DNA from 3 places in the Streptomyces viridosporus T7A genome. Region 3 is predicted to be linked to each of the others. Evidence: riboswitches for the same ligand, from Rfam matches in the RefSeq annotation. Region 3 holds a riboswitch; each other region holds the start of a gene.

Region 1 (5,183 bases), 3.5 Mb from region 3:
GCCTGGCCCGCCATCCCGAGGTCACCGAGGGCGCGGCACGGGCCGCGCGGACCTGGGGCGGGGGCGCGACCGGCTCGCGCCTCGTCACCGGCACCACCGAACTCCACGCCGAGCTGGAGCGCGAGCTGGCCGGCTTCTGCGGCTTCGAGGCGGCCCTGGTCTTCTCCTCCGGCTACGCGGCCAACCTCGCCGCGGTCACCGCGCTGGCCCCGCACGGCTCCCTGATCGTCTCCGACGCGGGCAACCACGCCTCGCTCATCGACGGTTGCCGGCTGGCCCGCGGTACGACACAGGTCGCCGCGCACGCCGACCCCGACGCGGTGCGCAAGGCGCTGGGCGCGCACGACGGACCCGCCGTGGCGGTGTCCGACACGGTGTTCTCGGTGGACGGGGACGCCGCCCCGCTCACCGCGCTGGCCGAGGCGTGCCGGGAGCACGGCGCGGGTCTGGTGCTCGACGACGCCCACGGCCTCGGCGTGCTGGGCGACGGCGGCCGGGGCGCCCCGCACGCGGCGGGGCTCGCGGGCGCCGAGGACGTCGTCGTGACGGTCACGCTGTCCAAGTCGCTCGGCAGCCAGGGCGGAGCGGTGCTCGGCCCGGCCCGGGTGATCGAGCACCTGGTCAACGCGGCACGGACGTTCATCTTCGACACGGGTCTGGCCCCCGCGGCGGCGGGGGCGGCCCTCGCGGCGCTGCGGCTGCTGCGCCGCGAACCCGGGCGCGCGGCACGGGCGGGCGAGGTGGCGCGCGAGCTGCACACCCGGCTGACGACCGCGGGCCTGGAAGCGGTGCGGCCGCACGCCGCGGTCGTCTCCGTGCGCGCTCCCTCCCCGGAGCAGGCCGTGCGATGGGCGGCCGACTGCCGGGCGGCCGGCCTGTCCGTGGGCTGCTTCCGTCCTCCTTCCGTGCCCGACGGCATCTCACGGCTCAGGCTGACCGCCCGCGCGGACCTGTCCGGGGCGGAGATCGAACGCGCTGTACGGGTGATCGGCGAAACGCGGCCATGAGTCGGCGTGGCACGGCCGTGCGTCGCCCGATGAGGGGATCGTCGGTCGAATGGTCGGTCGAGTGGTCGGTCGAGTGGTCGGGCGGACTACGGGTCGGATCGGTCGGGTGCTGTCCGGTTCAGCAGGTCCCTCCGGACGGACGGGTCGGTCCGGTCGGTGGTCAGCGGACCGCGGTCACGAACTCCGTCCAGCTGCCGGGGGAGAAGAGCAGCACGGGCCCGGCCGGAGTCTTGGAGTCGCGCACGGCGAGCAGTCCGGCCAGGGGGCCGGAGGCCGGCCGGGCCGTCTCGACGCAGTTGTTCGCGCCCGTGCTGTAACTGCTGCGCAGCCACCGCACACCGTGCGGGTCGAAACCGGAAGGAAGGGTCCGAGGCGGTGCAGGCATCGTGCCTCCTTACGCGCCGGCGGCTGTACCGGCGATGAAATCCAACGAGTCCTCGGGTGAAAGGGCGTGGATCGAAAGGGCGTTGAAGGCCTCCGAGTAGGCCCGGAGGTCTTCTTTCCGCTCCAGGTGGAGGCTACTCGTCAAGTGGTCGAGAACAACCACGTCCAGATCAGAAGTGCGCAAAAATGAGAAAATGACGAAAGGGCCGGTGACACCGATGTGCGCCCCCGCGCTGAACGGCAGGACCTGCAACCGCACCTGGGGCAGCCGGGCCGCCTCGACCAGCCGCGCCAGCTGGCGGGTCATCACGCCGGGGCCCCCGACCTCCCGGCGCAGCACCGCCTCGTCCAGGACCGCGCTCAACTCCAGCGGAGGGTCCGCCCGCAGCACGTCCTGCCGGGCCAACCGCACCTCCACCAGGGCGTCCAGCCGCTCCTCCGAAGCGCCCTCCAGCGCGGCCTGGGTCACCGCCCGCGCGTACTCCGGCGTCTGCAGCAGCCCGGGGATCACCGTGGTCTCCAGGGTGCGCATCGCGCTCGCCTGGGACTCCAGGCTGATGAAGTCCCGGTAGGTCGGCGGCAGGACGCCGCGGTAGGCGTGCCACCAGTGGTGACGGCCGTCGCCGTCACCGGAACCCGACAGCATCAGCAGCAGTTCCCGCAGCTGCGGATCGGTCACGCCGTAGGCGTCGAGCAGCGAGCGGACATCGGCCGGTTTCACTCCGCTCGTGCCGGTCTCGATGCGGCTCACCTTCGACTGGTGCCAGCCCACCAGCCGGGCCGCCTCGCCGCTGGTGAGCCCCGCCGAAGCGCGCAGCGTGCGCAGTTCGGCGCCCAGTTTCCGGCGGCGCACCGCGGGACCGTGCTGCATGGACTCTCCTTACTCCTTCCGAGCCGCCCGGATACGGTCTTCCGTCGCAGGGTTCACCGCTTCGGGCGACAGATATATGCATATCTTGGTGGATCGCCGCCCCGCGCCGTGCGGTGATGGCACTCTGGCGGCGAAGCACCAGTGCGGGACCGTACTCGAACCATCCCCTCCGTGTCGGACTGCGCTCCCGTGGGAAAGGGACGACATCGCCATGGCAGACCATCTGGAAGCATCCGTCACTCTGCCGAGCGATCCCGCCTCGGTCTCCGCGGCCCGTGCCCATGTGAGGGACGTGCTGGCGGAGTGGGGCATGCCGGCGGACGCGGACGTGTCCGACACCGTCCGGCTGATCGTCTCCGAACTCGCCACCAACGCCGTGCAGCACACCTTCGGGCAGTCGCCCACCTTCACGGTGGACATGGTCCTCGACCGCGACGAGCGGCTGCACGTCGGTGTCACCGACAGCCATCCGCGTTTCCCCAAACGGCTGCCCGCCGCGGTGCAGCAGGACAACGGCCGCGGACTGGTCATCATCCGCTGCCTGACCGCGGAATGCGGGGGGAGGCTCAGAATCCGCCCCACGCGTGAGGGGGGCAAGACCGTCTCCGTCGAACTGCCGTGGACCCTGCCTCCCGCCGCGGAACCCACCGCGGAGCCTGCCGCGGAGCCGGTCACGACGGGTCGGCAGGAACCGTAGGGGCCGTCACGGCGAGGGGACGGTCGGCGAGGTGCCGGCGCAAGGGCCCGGACGGGCCGCGGCCGATCCGGCGGGGCCACACGGCGCCGTGGGCCGGTGTTCCGCCCCGGAGGCACCGGTTGTGTGGTTCCGGGATCGTGCGCCGCGCCGTGCCGGGCGAGCCGGGGCGTGAGGTGAACGCGAGCGGCAGCGGGAAGGCGAGGAGGATCCGTACGCCCGCCCGGGTGACCCGCGGTTCTGGAACGGCCCGGCGAAGTCTCGGCCGGCTCGTCGCGGCGGGGTCCCGTCGCGTGCGGGGGCGATGCCGGCCCGTACGGTGACGGGCGAGGTGACGGGCGACCGGCTGAGGCCGCGTCACGCCCGGTGGGGCGGCGGTGCGTCGGGGCACCGCCGCCCCCGGCGGATCACTTGACCCGGCCGTACCAGACGCTGCTGGTCCAGATCTTCTGCAGGCGCACCACGTCCCCGGTCTTCGGGGCGTGCCAGATCTTGCCGTTGCCCGCGTAGATGCCGACGTGGTAGATGCTGCGGCCCGAGTGGAAGAACACCAGGTCACCGGCCTTGCGGTTCTTGGCGGAGATGTGGCTCGTCTTGTTGTACTGCTGTGCGGCGGTGCGCGGCAGTGTCTTGCCCGCCTTCTTGAACGAGTACAGGGTGAGCCCGGAGCAGTCGAACCGGGACGGTCCGGTGGCGCCCCACTGGTACGGCGCTCCCTTCTTGGAAGCGGCGACGTTCAGAGCCTTGGTGGCCGTGCTCGCGGCGGCCGCGTCCGAGGCGGCTCCCGGGACCACGATCGAGCCGCCCACGGCGGCCAGGGTGAGGGCCGAGGCCGTGCCGGCCCGGGCCATGAGAGACGGGACACGATTGAGCGCAGTCATGCGCAACCCTTCGTCAGCCGCCTGTGAAGGATGACCTGTCGGATTCGGGCTGGCGAAGTGGCCCGGCCGCACACGTGCGGCTTCACCCCAAGGGCTGCTCGGAACTGGCGTTCCGGCGACCCGTCGTGCTTGGGTCCTCCACTCCTGCCGATCCACTCCTTGTCGACCGGTCATCCGGGCGGCGGCAGGATTCGGCGTCCGCCCGGATCGCCCCGCCGCGGCGGCGGGGTCTTGTCGTCAGTCAGGGATCTTGTCCCATGCCCGGCCCGAAATCCCAACTGAACCGGGGATTTGTGTTGTTACTCACCACTCATCCGTTCGGGTGGACAGTCTCCTGTTCGGTTCGCTGTCAAGAGCCCCGAAAGGCCTCGGACCAGCGTCGGAATGCTCAATTCCGCCCACTGGCCCCGCGTGTTGCGCAACTTCGGCGCCCCGAAAAAAGCAGGTGCATCTACGCCGGATGGGGGTAAGCCGTTTGGTCCGTTTCGGCTCCGGTCCGGACGCGCCCTCGCCGGGGACGGCCGCCCGGACCGGGGTGGGCGTCAACTGCCCGGGGTCGGCGGCAGGATGAGCCGGGCCGTGCGCCGTTCGCCGTCCAGCACCCGCAGGGCCCGGCCCAGCGTGGCGGAGTGCAGTTCGGTCTCGCCGCGCCGGTGCATCACGGTCAGCGCGTCGCGCAGCGCGACGGCCTTGCCGACCAGTGCCTGCGCGGCGCGCAGGCCGCGGTAGGTGTCACCGTCCGAGGCGGGGTTGATGCGGCCGAGCAGGTCGACGACCTCGAGGTAACGGTCGATCAACTCGGCCTCCGCGCGGGTCAGCGCGGGCAGCGGAGGGAGTTCCGGGGGCAGCATCGACGGCTCACCTCGCGTCGTCGGCGGGGTGCCCGCCCCTGCGGTCGGGCACGATCCGGTCCGCCAGGCCGTGGTCCACCGCCGCCCGTGCGTCGAGGACAGTGTCCCGCTCGAGGTCCGCCCGGGCCTGCTCCGGGGTGCGGCCCGCGTGCCGGACGAGCATGTCCTCCATCCGGGACCGGATGCGGCCCAGCTCCTCGGCCCGGGCCGCGAGGTCGCTCGCCCGGCCCTCCAGCGGCCCGGACGGATCGGGCTGACGGAGCACCAGGCGGGCGCCGGGCAGCACGCACCGCTTGCCCGGGGTGCCGGCGGCGAGCAGCAGCGCGGCGGTCCCCTCGGCCCGGCCGAGGCAGACCGTCTCCACGTCGCAGGAGACGAAGCGCAGCGTGTCGTAGATCGTCGACATGGCGTGGAACGAGCCGCCCGGGGAGTTGACGTAGAGCGAGATGTCCCGGTCCGGGGCCCGGTGCTCCAGGTACAGGAACTGGGCCATCA
Region 2 (5,183 bases), 1.0 Mb from region 3:
TGCCCGCCCACCAGCTGGAGCTCGCCCTCTGGCTGGAGGCCGACCGCATGGGCTCCCTGCTGGCCGCCCTGGACGAGGAGTCCATGGAGAACCAGCGGGACGTGGTCAAGAACGAGCGCCGCCAGCGCTACGACAACGTGCCCTACGGCACGGCCTTCGAGAGGCTGACCGCCCTCGCCTACCCGGAGGGCCACCCGTACCACCACACGCCGATCGGCTCGATGGCGGACCTGGACGCGGCCACCCTGGAGGACGCCCGCCAGTTCTTCCGCACGTACTACGCGCCGAACAACGCCGTGCTCTCCGTCGTCGGCGACATCGACCCGGAGCAGACGCTCGCCTGGATCGAGAAGTACTTCGGCTCCATCCCGTCCCACGACGGCAAGCCCGAGCCGCGCGACGGCTCGCTGCCCGACGTCATCGGCGAGCAGCTGCGCGAGGTCGTCGAGGAGGAGGTCCCCGCGCGCGCCCTGATGGCCGCCTACCGGCTGCCGCAGGACGGCACGCGCGCGTGCGACGCGGCGGACCTGGCGCTCACCGTGCTCGGCGGCGGCGAGTCCTCGCGGCTCTACAACCGGCTGGTACGGCGCGACCGTACGGCCGTGGCGGCCGGGTTCGGCCTGCTGCGGCTGGCCGGGGCGCCCTCCCTGGGGTGGCTGGACGTGAAGGCGTCCGGCGACGTGGAGGTACCGGTGATCGAGGCCGCGATCGACGAGGAGCTCGCCCGGTTCGCCGAGCAGGGCCCCACGGCCGAGGAGATGGAGCGCGCCCAGGCCCAGTTGGAGCGCGAGTGGCTGGACCGCCTCGGAACGGTCGCGGGCCGCGCCGACGAACTGTGCCGGTACGCCGTCCTGTTCGGCGACCCGCAGCTCGCCCTGACCGCCGTCCGGCGCGTCCTGGAGGTGACGGCGGAGGAGGTGCAGGAGGTCGCCAAGGCCCGCCTGCGCCCCGACAACCGCGCGGTGCTCGTCTACGAGCCCGTCGCCCCCGAGGCGCAGGACGCAGAGGAAGCCGCCGCAGTCGCCGGCACCGACGAGACCGAGGAGACGGCGAAGTGACCGAGCTCGCCACGATGGACTTCCACCCCCGGCCGCAGGCGGGCGAGGCCAGGCCCTGGGCCTTCCCGGCCCCCGAGCGCGGCGCGCTCGACAACGGCCTGACCGTCCTGCGCTGCCACCGCCCGGGCCAGCAGGTCGTCGCCGTCGAGGTGCTCCTCGACGCTCCGCTCGAGGCCGAGCCGACCGGACTCGACGGTGTCGCCACGGTCATGGCGCGGGCCTTCTCCGAGGGCACCGACAAGCACTCCGCCGAGGAGTTCGCCGCCGAACTGGAGCGCTGCGGCGCCACCCTGGACGCGCACGCCGACCATCCCGGCGTCCGGCTGAGCCTGGAGGTCCCCGCCTCGCGGCTCGCCAAGGGGCTCGGGCTGGTCGCCGACGCCCTGCGGGCGCCCGCGTTCGCCGACAGCGAGGTCGAGCGGCTGGTCCGCAACCGCCTCGACGAGATCCCGCACGAGCTGGCCAACCCCGCCCGCCGGGCCGCCAAGGAACTCTCCAAGGAGCTGTTCCCGGCGAGTTCGCGCATGTCGCGCCCGCGCCAGGGCACCGAGGAGACGGTCGCCGGCATCGACTCCGCGGCCGTGCGCGCCTTCTACGAGAAGCACGTCCGGCCCGCCACGGCGACCGCGGTGGTCGTCGGCGACTTCACCGGGATCGACCTGGACGCGCTGCTCGGTGACACGCTCGGAGCCTGGACGGGCTCCCCGGCCCGGCCCCGGCCCGTTCCGCCGGTGGTCGCGGACGACACCGGCCGGGTCGTGATCGTGGACCGTCCGGGCGCCGTCCAGACGCAGTTGCTGATCGGCCGGGTCGGTCCGGACCGGCACGACCGCGTGTGGCCCGCACAGGTGCTCGGCACGTACTGCCTCGGCGGCACCCTCACCTCCCGCCTGGACCGCGTCCTGCGCGAGGAGAAGGGCTACACCTACGGCGTCCGGGCCTTCGGGCAGGTCCTCCGGTCCACCGCACCCTCCTCCTCCGGAGGGGCCGCCGGCGCCGCGATGCTCGCCATCAGCGGCTCCGTCGACACGCCGAACACCGGGCCCGCCCTGCAGGACCTGTGGACGGTGCTGCGCACGCTCGCCGCGGAGGGACTCACCGACGAGGAGCGGGACGTCGCCGTGCAGAACCTGGTGGGCGTGGCACCGCTCAAGTACGAGACCGCCGCGGCCGTCGCGAGCACCCTGGCCGACCAGGTCGAGCAGCAGCTGCCCGACGACTACCAGGCCGAGCTGTACCGGCAGCTCGCCGCGACCGGCACCGTGGAGGCGACCGCCGCGGTCGTCAACGCCTTCCCGGTGGACCGTCTGGTGACCGTCCTCGTCGGCGACGCGGCGCAGATCAGGACGTCCGTGGAGGCCCTCGGGATCGGTGACGTCGCCGTGGTGACGGCCGAGTAGGCGGCCGCGGAGGACGCGCACGCGCGGGGCCCTGGTGACCCACGGGTCACCAGGGCCCCCTTATGCCCGAATTGGGGTGGAGGTTGCCCATCTGCCCTGTGGGATGCGCTACAAAACCCGGGTTCCGGTTGGGAATTGAAAGCCCGCCCGCTTAGCGTCTTCCGGGCTGTTCGTCGGGCAGTGCGCCGCACCCGCGGCACCGGGCAGCCATCGCCGAATCCCCTGCGGCGCGAGCCGGGGGGAGCCGGGGACCCGCATGCAGTCCCTGGGGTGAATCGGACGCCCGCGCGTGTCGCGAGGGGGTCCGTAGGAGACCTTCCTGCTCCGAACCCGTCAGCTAACCCGGTAGGCGAGAGGGAAGGAAAGGACCAGCCTGCACATGGCGTTCACCCGCGCCACCGGGAAGCACCGTCGTCCCCGCCGGATCGAGCGCGGCACCGCCCGCGCGGCGGGCGTCGCGGCCCTCACCACCACCGGCGTCGTCGGCTCCTTCGCGGCCCCCGCGCTCGCCGCCGAACCCGCCGCCGCGCAGACCGGCCTCACCCCCGTCATCACCCTGGGCGACGAGGTCGCCGCCCAGGTCGACGCCCAGGCGGCCGCCCAGCACGAGGCCGCCCGGGAGGCCGCCGAGACCGCCGCGCGGAAGGCGGCCGAGGAGGCCGCGCGCGAGAAGGCGGCCGAGGCGGCCGAGGAGGCCCGCGCGGAGGAGGAGCGCGCCGCGCGGGAGGCCGAGCGCGCACGCCTCAACACCTTCGTCTCCCCGATCCCCGGCTCCTACGTCTCGACCGGCTACAAGAGCGGTGGCGCCGTCTGGTCCTCCGGCAGCCACACGGGCGTCGACTTCCACGCCGCGAGCGGCACCCCCGTCCAGTCGGTCGGCATGGGCACCGTCGTGGAGGCCGGCTGGGGCGGCGCGTACGGCAACCAGGTCGTCATCAAGATGCACGACGGCACGTACACCCAGTACGGTCACCTGTCGTCCATCGGGGTCTCGGTGGGACAGCAGGTCACCGCGGGGCAGCGGATCGGCCTGTCCGGCGCCACCGGCAACGTCACGGGCGCGCACCTGCACTTCGAGGCCCGTACCGGCGCCGAGTACGGATCCGACCTGGACCCCGTCGCCTACCTCCGCGCGCACGGCGTGAACCTCTGACGCGCGTCCGCCTCCGGCACGGAGTGCGCCCCCGCTTCCCGGCCCCGGCTTCCGAGCCGGGGCTTTCGGCGTCGCTAGGGAAGGGGCGACCGAAAAACAAGCATGGATTCCGGCCCGGCATCGGAAATTCCCGCCGACTGCAATAGAGTCACGTGCAATGGAGTCACGGAACGCACGTCAATCGTCGGCGTGTCACGGGAATTGATCCGGAGGTCGGTCATGCGCATTCCCGCGCACTCGGTGTGCACGGCGATCCGGGACGACATCGTCGCGGGTGTCCTCGGGCGCGGCAGCCGGCTCACGGAGGAAGTGCTCGCCCGCCGTTACGGCGTCTCCCGCGTCCCCGTCCGGGAGGCCCTGCGCACGCTGGAGGCCGAGGGCTTCGTGGTGACCCGGCGGCACGCGGGCGCGTGCGTCGCGGAGCCCACCGAGCAGGAGGCCGCCGACCTGCTGGAGATGCGCCTGCTCCTCGAGCCGCTCGGCGCCCTCCGCGCGGCCCAGCGCCGCACCGGGGCCCACGTGAAGGTGCTGCGCGGTCTGGTCCGCCTGGGGCAGGAGCGCGCCCGCCGGGGCGCCGGCGACGACCTGCGCTCCCTGGGCGGCTGGTTCCACGAGACGCTCGCCCAGGCCTCCGGCAGCCCGGCGCTGGCCTCGACGCTGACCCAACTGCGGCACAAGATCGCCTGGCTGTACGCCGTCGAGGGACCCGCCGACCCGGTGGAGCACTGGACGGAGCACGGCGCGATCGCGGACGCCGTGGCACGCGGCGACGGCGAGCGCGCGCGGGCCGTCACGGCGCTGCACGCCGAGCGCGCGACCGCCGCGCACCGCCTGCGCTCCGCCTCCGGCGCCGACCGGACGGACCGCGCGGAGCGTGTGAGGAACTCGCAACATCCCGTAAACACGCCGAGCCTGCGCGCTTAACACAAAGGCCGTATAAAAAGAGAAGGAATCGGCGAGGGATTTGTTCCGCTGCCCTTTTCCGAGGGTGCGGAGAATGCGCGGCCACCTCTCCCGCGGCCGTGCCCTCCGGGGTTTCCGAATGCCCGTGAAGAAAAGCGGAGGCGGAAACGGGGCCGCCGGTCCGGAAGGGAAACGACGGAGCCGCGCCGCCCGGAACGGACGACGCGGCTCCGCCGCTGTCGGGCACTCGCTCAGACGGTCTCGGGGAGTTCCTCGAGACCCTCGGCGACCAGCTTCGCCAGACGGTCCAGGGCGGCGTCCGCGCCCTCCGCCTCGGAAGCCAGGACGATCTCCTCGCCGCCCTGGGCGCCCAGGCCCAGAACGGCCAGCATGGAGGCGGCGTTGACGGGGTCGCCCCCGGCCTTGGCGATCGTCACCGGGACGCCTGCGGCCGTGGCGGCCCGGACGAAGATGGAGGCGGGGCGGGCGTGGAGGCCCTCGGCCCAGCCGACGTTGACGCGGCGCTCAGCCATGTGTTGCTGCCCTTCAGTTTTCAAGGTTGTCTAGACCAGTTTCCCATACCGTGAAGCATGCCGGGAGTGGCACCTGCTCCCGCTCCCGGGTGGGTTCCGGACCGCGGCCTCGGTCCGGTGCGTCGCCCTCCACAGA
Region 3 (5,183 bases):
CCAGGGGGAACACGGTCGCCCAGCGCCGCGTGTCGTAGCGCGGCCGCGGCCACACGATCTCGGCGATCAGCAGCACGGCGTACCAGGCCAGGTCGAGCAGGACCAGGGCCACGGTCGTGAAGCGCAGGACGCCGCTGTCGTCCTCGTTCCACAGGTACAGCCGCGCGCTGTCGGCCGCGAGCAGCTTCGCGCCGGCGAGCGCCGAGATGGCGAGCGCCCCGCCCGCGACCCAGTGGTCGCCCGCTCCCCCGGCCACCTGCCACGGGTCGAAGAGGAACAGGGCGAGGACGTAGAGCACCAGCCCGAACCAGAACAGCACCAGCGCCACGCGCGCGAGCCAGGCCGCCGACTCGGCCGCGGCGAGCGCCGCGCCCAGCACGGCGAGCCCCTGGGTGGCCACGCAGCCCAGGAACACCGATCCCGGCATACGGGGCCGCCGGCGCCGTGCGACCAGGACGAGCAGCACCGGCCAGAGCACCGCCGCCAGGACCAGCAGCGCCCCGGCGAGGGCGAGCCGGCCCAGCGCGGCGAAGCCGGTGCCCAGCACGGCCGTGGCCGCGACGGCGGTCAGCGCACCGGGTGTCCCCGCCTCCGACACCCACCGCGCCCGGTCCCGCAGCAGTCGCAGGACGAACTCCGCGGCCAGTCCGAGCCAGGCGGCGCAGGCGAGCACCAGGACGATCCGGGAGAGGAGCCCGCGCCCCGCCAGGTGCAGGGCCACCGACACGGTGCCGGTCGCCATCACGGCGGCACCGGCCGCCGGCGGACGCTGCGCCCACCAGGCGCGGAGGGAGGAGAGACCGGGCATGCGCAGATGCTAGAAGCCCACCGGGCGGCCACCGCACCGCCATGCGCGTGGAGCGGCGCGGAAGAACACCGCGCGGCGCCGCCGGTCAGGCCGGGCGCACGACGCTGTGGATCGAGGACTCGCCGTCGTAGTAGATCGACTCCTCCCGGACGTACGTGCCGGGCTTGGGGGCGTGGATCATCTTGCCGTTGCCGACGTAGAGGCCCACGTGGGTGACGTCGTCGTAGAAGAAGACGAGGTCACCGGGGCGCGCCTGGGACACGGGGACCCTCGTGCCGGCGTTCACCTGGTCGTAGGTGGTGCGGGGGAGGGTGACGCCGGCGGCCTTCCAGGCGGCCTGGGTGAGGCCGGAGCAGTCGTAGGAGCCCGGGCCGGTGGCGCCCCAGACGTACGGCTTGCCGATCTGCGCGCGGGCGAAGGAGAGGGCCTTCTCTGCCTCGGCGGTGTACGAGGAGCCGGCCGACGACGAGGGCGAGGCGGTCGAACCGGAGGACCCGGACGCGTCCGGGGTGCCGCTCTCCCGCTGAGCCGCCGCCTCCCGGGCCTCCTCCTGGGCCCTCTGCTGCTCCGCCTGCTGCCGGGCCAGCTCGGCGGCCTTGCGGGTGGCCTCCTCCTGCTTCCTCCTCTCGATCTCCGCGAGCCGCGCCTTCTCCTCGGCGGTCAGCTTCGACAGCAGTTCGCGCGCGTCCGCGAGCTTCTTCTGGACGGTCGCCTTGGCCGTCTTCAGCTCGTTCTGCGACTCGGTGAGCGTCTCGAGGCTCTCGGCGGCCTCCCGGCGCTTCTTCATCGTCTCGGACTGCTGCGTGACGTAGGCGTCGACCGCTTCCTTCTGGCGGCCGGTCATCCGGTCCATCAGCTGGTTCTGGTCGAAGAAGTCCTGCGGCGAGTCCGCGAGCAGGAAGGTCGCGGTGTCGGGGACGCCGGCGCCGGTCCGGTACTGGGCGGCGGCGTAGGACCCCAGCTCCTCCCGCGCCTCGTTGAGCTTCTGGGCGCGCTGGGCCACGTCGTCGAGGAGGGTGTCGACGCGCTTGCGCTGCTTCGCGGTCTTCTCCTTGGCCGCGTTGTACTTCTCGGTCGCCGACTCCGCCTGGCGGTAGAGGGCGTCGACCTTCTTCTCGACCTCCTCCAGACTCGGCTTCCCGTCGTCCGAGGGGGCGGCGTTCGCCGTCTGGGACAACAGGGCCACGGAGGTCAGGGCCGCCGTGGCGAGGGCGGGGGTCCGTATGCCTGCCACGCGCGTGCCGGGGGTGCGCGACTTGCGGTGCGACGCCAAGGGAGGCGACTCCTTCCAGTGCTCCGCCTACCGGGTTAGCTGTCGGGTTCGGGCGGGTGCTTCGGAAGGGTTGCCCTACGGCCGCTCCGCGAGGGAGTGGGCCGATTCACCCCAAGGTCTCGGTTGGGTCCCCGGCTCCGGCCGCCGCGGGGGCGGTGCCGGACTCGGCGGAGGCCGCGCGGCCCGGCGAGGTTCGCCGGTGGGGGTCGAGCGGCCTGCCCGCACCGTAGCCAACTCGTGTGGCGCCTGTGAAGGTTGACGGGTGATATGCCCGATACGTTTTCGTGACCTTGCGCGCCGTGTGACCCAGGGTGAGACGGCGGTTCTGAAGCGTGCGCGGGGCGCGGCGGCCGGGACGGCGTGCCGGCGGTCCCGGGAACCTCGGGGATGTTCCCCGGGTGGCCGCGGGCTACCGGTGAGGCGGCCTAGACTCGGAGAGCGATGAGCAGCCTCTTTGACGAAAGCTTCCTGGCCGACCTCCAGGCCCAGCAGGGCCCCGAGGACGAGCCCCCGCCGCCGCCCGAGGACGAGCACGTACCGGAGCCCGTTCCGGACGACCTGTTCGGCGGGAGGTTCGACGTGCCTCCGGAGCGGGAGGCGTACTACCGCGACGGCGCCCCGCGCCCGGCGCTGGACTCCGCCGCCCTCCTGGAGGGGCTGAACGACAACCAGCGCGCCGCCGTCGTGCACTCCGGCTCGCCGCTGCTCATCGTGGCCGGCGCCGGCTCCGGCAAGACCCGTGTGCTCACGCACCGCATCGCGTACCTGCTCGCCGAGCGGGGCGTCCATCCCGGCCAGATCCTCGCGATCACCTTCACCAACAAGGCCGCCGGCGAGATGAAGGAGCGCGTCGAGCAGCTCGTCGGGCCGCGCGCGAACGCGATGTGGGTGATGACCTTCCACAGCGCGTGCGTGCGCATCCTGCGCCGCGAGAGCAAGAAGCTCGGCTTCACCTCGTCGTTCTCGATCTACGACGCCGCCGACTCCAAGCGCCTGATGGCCCTGGTCTGCCGCGACCTGGACCTCGACCCCAAGCGCTTCCCGCCCAAGTCCTTCAGCGCCAAGATCAGCAACCTGAAGAACGAGCTGGTCGACGAGGAGGACTTCGCCGCCCGGGCCGCGGACGGCTTCGAGAAGACCCTCGCCCAGGCCTACGCCCTGTACCAGTCGCGGCTGCGCGAGGCGAACGCCCTGGACTTCGACGACCTGATCATGACGACGGTCAACCTGCTCCGCGCCTTCCCGGACGTCGCCGAGCACTACCGCCGCCGCTTCCGTCATGTTCTCGTCGACGAGTACCAGGACACCAACCACGCCCAGTACGCCCTGGTCAGGGAACTCGTCGGGTCCTCCGAGCAGCCCGTCGACGCACCGGGGAACGCGGGCGAGACGGCGCCCGCCGAGCTGTGCGTGGTGGGCGACGCCGACCAGTCGATCTACGCCTTCCGCGGCGCGACGATCCGCAACATCCTCCAGTTCGAGGAGGACTACCCGGACGCGACGACGATCCTGCTCGAGCAGAACTACCGCTCCACGCAGACCATCCTGGGCGCGGCCAACGCCGTCATCGAGCGCAACGAGTCCCGCCGCCCCAAGAACCTGTGGACCAACGCCGGCGCCGGCGCGCGGATCACCGGATACGTGGCCGACACCGAGCACGACGAGGCCCAGTTCGTCGCCGACGAGATAGACCGCCTCACGGACGCGGGGCAGGCCAAGGCGGGCGACGTCGCCGTCTTCTACCGCACCAACGCCCAGTCCCGTGTCTTCGAGGAGGTCTTCATCCGCGTCGGCCTCCCCTACAAGGTCGTCGGCGGCGTCCGCTTCTACGAGCGCAAGGAGGTCCGGGACGTCCTGGCCTACCTGCGGGTGCTCGCCAACCCCGAGGACTCGGTGCCGCTGCGACGCATCCTCAACGTCCCCAAGCGGGGCATCGGCGACCGGGCGGAAGCCATGATCGACGCCCTCGCCCAGCGCGAGCGGATCAGCTTCCCGCAGGCCCTCGGCCGCGTCGACGAGGCGTACGGCATGGCCGCGCGGTCGGTGAACGCGGTGAAGCGGTTCAACACGCTGATGGAGGACCTCCGGACGATCGCCGAGTCCGGCGCGGGCCCGGCCACCGTCCTGGAGGCGGTCCTCGAACGCACCGGCTACCTCGCCGAGTTGCAGGCCTCCACCGACCCGCAGGACGAGACCCGGATCGAGAACCTCCAGGAACTCGCGGCCGTCGCCCTGGAGTTCGAGCAGGGGCGCGGCGAGGGCGCGGTGCCGCCCGGGGCCACCGCTCCGGGGGGCACCCTGGCCGACTTCCTGGAGCAGGTCGCGCTGGTCGCCGACTCCGACCAGATCCCCGACGAGGACGAGGACGGCTCCGGCGTCATCACGCTGATGACCCTGCACACCGCCAAGGGCCTGGAGTTCCCGGTCGTCTTCCTGACCGGCATGGAGGACGGCGTCTTCCCGCACCTGCGTGCCCTCGGCCAGACCAAGGAGCTGGAGGAGGAGCGGCGCCTGGCGTACGTCGGCATCACCCGCGCGCGGGAGCGGCTGTACCTCACCCGGTCGACGATGCGCAGCGCGTGGGGGCAGCCGTCGTACAACCCGCCCTCGCGCTTCCTGGAGGAGATCCCGGCGACGCACCTGGAGTGGAAGCGGACGGGGGGCGGCTCACCCGCGGCCTCCGGGCCGGTCTCCGGGGTGGCGGCCTCGCTGTCGTCGTCCCGCTCCCGCTCGTCGGCGGCGGGCGCCTCCGGTTTCGCCACCCGCCGGGCCGCGGAGCAGCCCGCCGCGTCGCTGGCGGTCGGGGACCGGGTCACGCACGACCAGTTCGGCCTCGGCACCGTGGTCGCGGTGAAGGGCACGGGCGCGAGCGCGGAGGCGACCATCGACTTCGGGGACGCCAAGCCGAAGCGGCTGCTGCTGCGGTACGCGCCGGTGGAGAAGCTGTGACCGGACGGGTCTGACGCCGCACGGGAGGGCCCCGCGCGGCGGGGTCCTCCCAGTCGGATTCAGTCCGTCACGTCGGGTCCAGTCCGTGGCTGCGCAGCCAGGCGAGCGGGTCGATCGCCGAGCCGCCGCTCGGGCGGACCTCGAAGTGCAGGT

The links. Region 3 has a riboswitch for cyclic di-AMP ahead of CP969_RS23645 (C40 family peptidase). Riboswitches for the same ligand answer to the same signal wherever they lie in the genome.
Region 1: another riboswitch for cyclic di-AMP. It lies ahead of CP969_RS07290 (C40 family peptidase); the one in region 3 lies ahead of CP969_RS23645 (C40 family peptidase).
Region 2: another riboswitch for cyclic di-AMP. It lies ahead of CP969_RS28020 (M23 family metallopeptidase); the one in region 3 lies ahead of CP969_RS23645 (C40 family peptidase).

What each region holds. Positions count from the first base shown of each region.
Region 1 covers NZ_CP023700.1:1,550,082-1,555,264, reverse strand. Annotated here, with positions in the region: gene CP969_RS07310 (8-amino-7-oxononanoate synthase) at 1-1,007, shown strand, start outside; gene CP969_RS07305 (DUF397 domain-containing protein) at 1,168-1,392, opposite strand; gene CP969_RS07300 (helix-turn-helix domain-containing protein) at 1,402-2,262, opposite strand; gene CP969_RS07295 (ATP-binding protein) at 2,474-2,959, shown strand; gene CP969_RS07290 (C40 family peptidase) at 3,364-3,837, opposite strand; cyclic di-AMP (ydaO/yuaA leader) riboswitch at 3,841-4,044, opposite strand; gene CP969_RS07285 (hypothetical protein) at 4,380-4,688, opposite strand; gene CP969_RS07280 (ATP-dependent Clp protease proteolytic subunit) at 4,696-5,183, opposite strand, start outside.
Region 2 covers NZ_CP023700.1:6,069,238-6,074,420, forward strand. Annotated here, with positions in the region: gene CP969_RS28010 (M16 family metallopeptidase) at 1-1,058, shown strand, start outside; gene CP969_RS28015 (M16 family metallopeptidase) at 1,055-2,458, shown strand; cyclic di-AMP (ydaO/yuaA leader) riboswitch at 2,660-2,825, shown strand; gene CP969_RS28020 (M23 family metallopeptidase) at 2,838-3,611, shown strand; gene CP969_RS28025 (GntR family transcriptional regulator) at 3,831-4,535, shown strand; gene CP969_RS28030 (HPr family phosphocarrier protein) at 4,766-5,047, opposite strand.
Region 3 covers NZ_CP023700.1:5,070,632-5,075,814, forward strand. Annotated here, with positions in the region: gene CP969_RS23640 (tellurite resistance/C4-dicarboxylate transporter family protein) at 1-808, opposite strand, end outside; gene CP969_RS23645 (C40 family peptidase) at 894-2,081, opposite strand; cyclic di-AMP (ydaO/yuaA leader) riboswitch at 2,089-2,246, opposite strand; gene pcrA (DNA helicase PcrA) at 2,523-5,030, shown strand; gene CP969_RS23655 (M23 family metallopeptidase) at 5,098-5,183, opposite strand, start outside.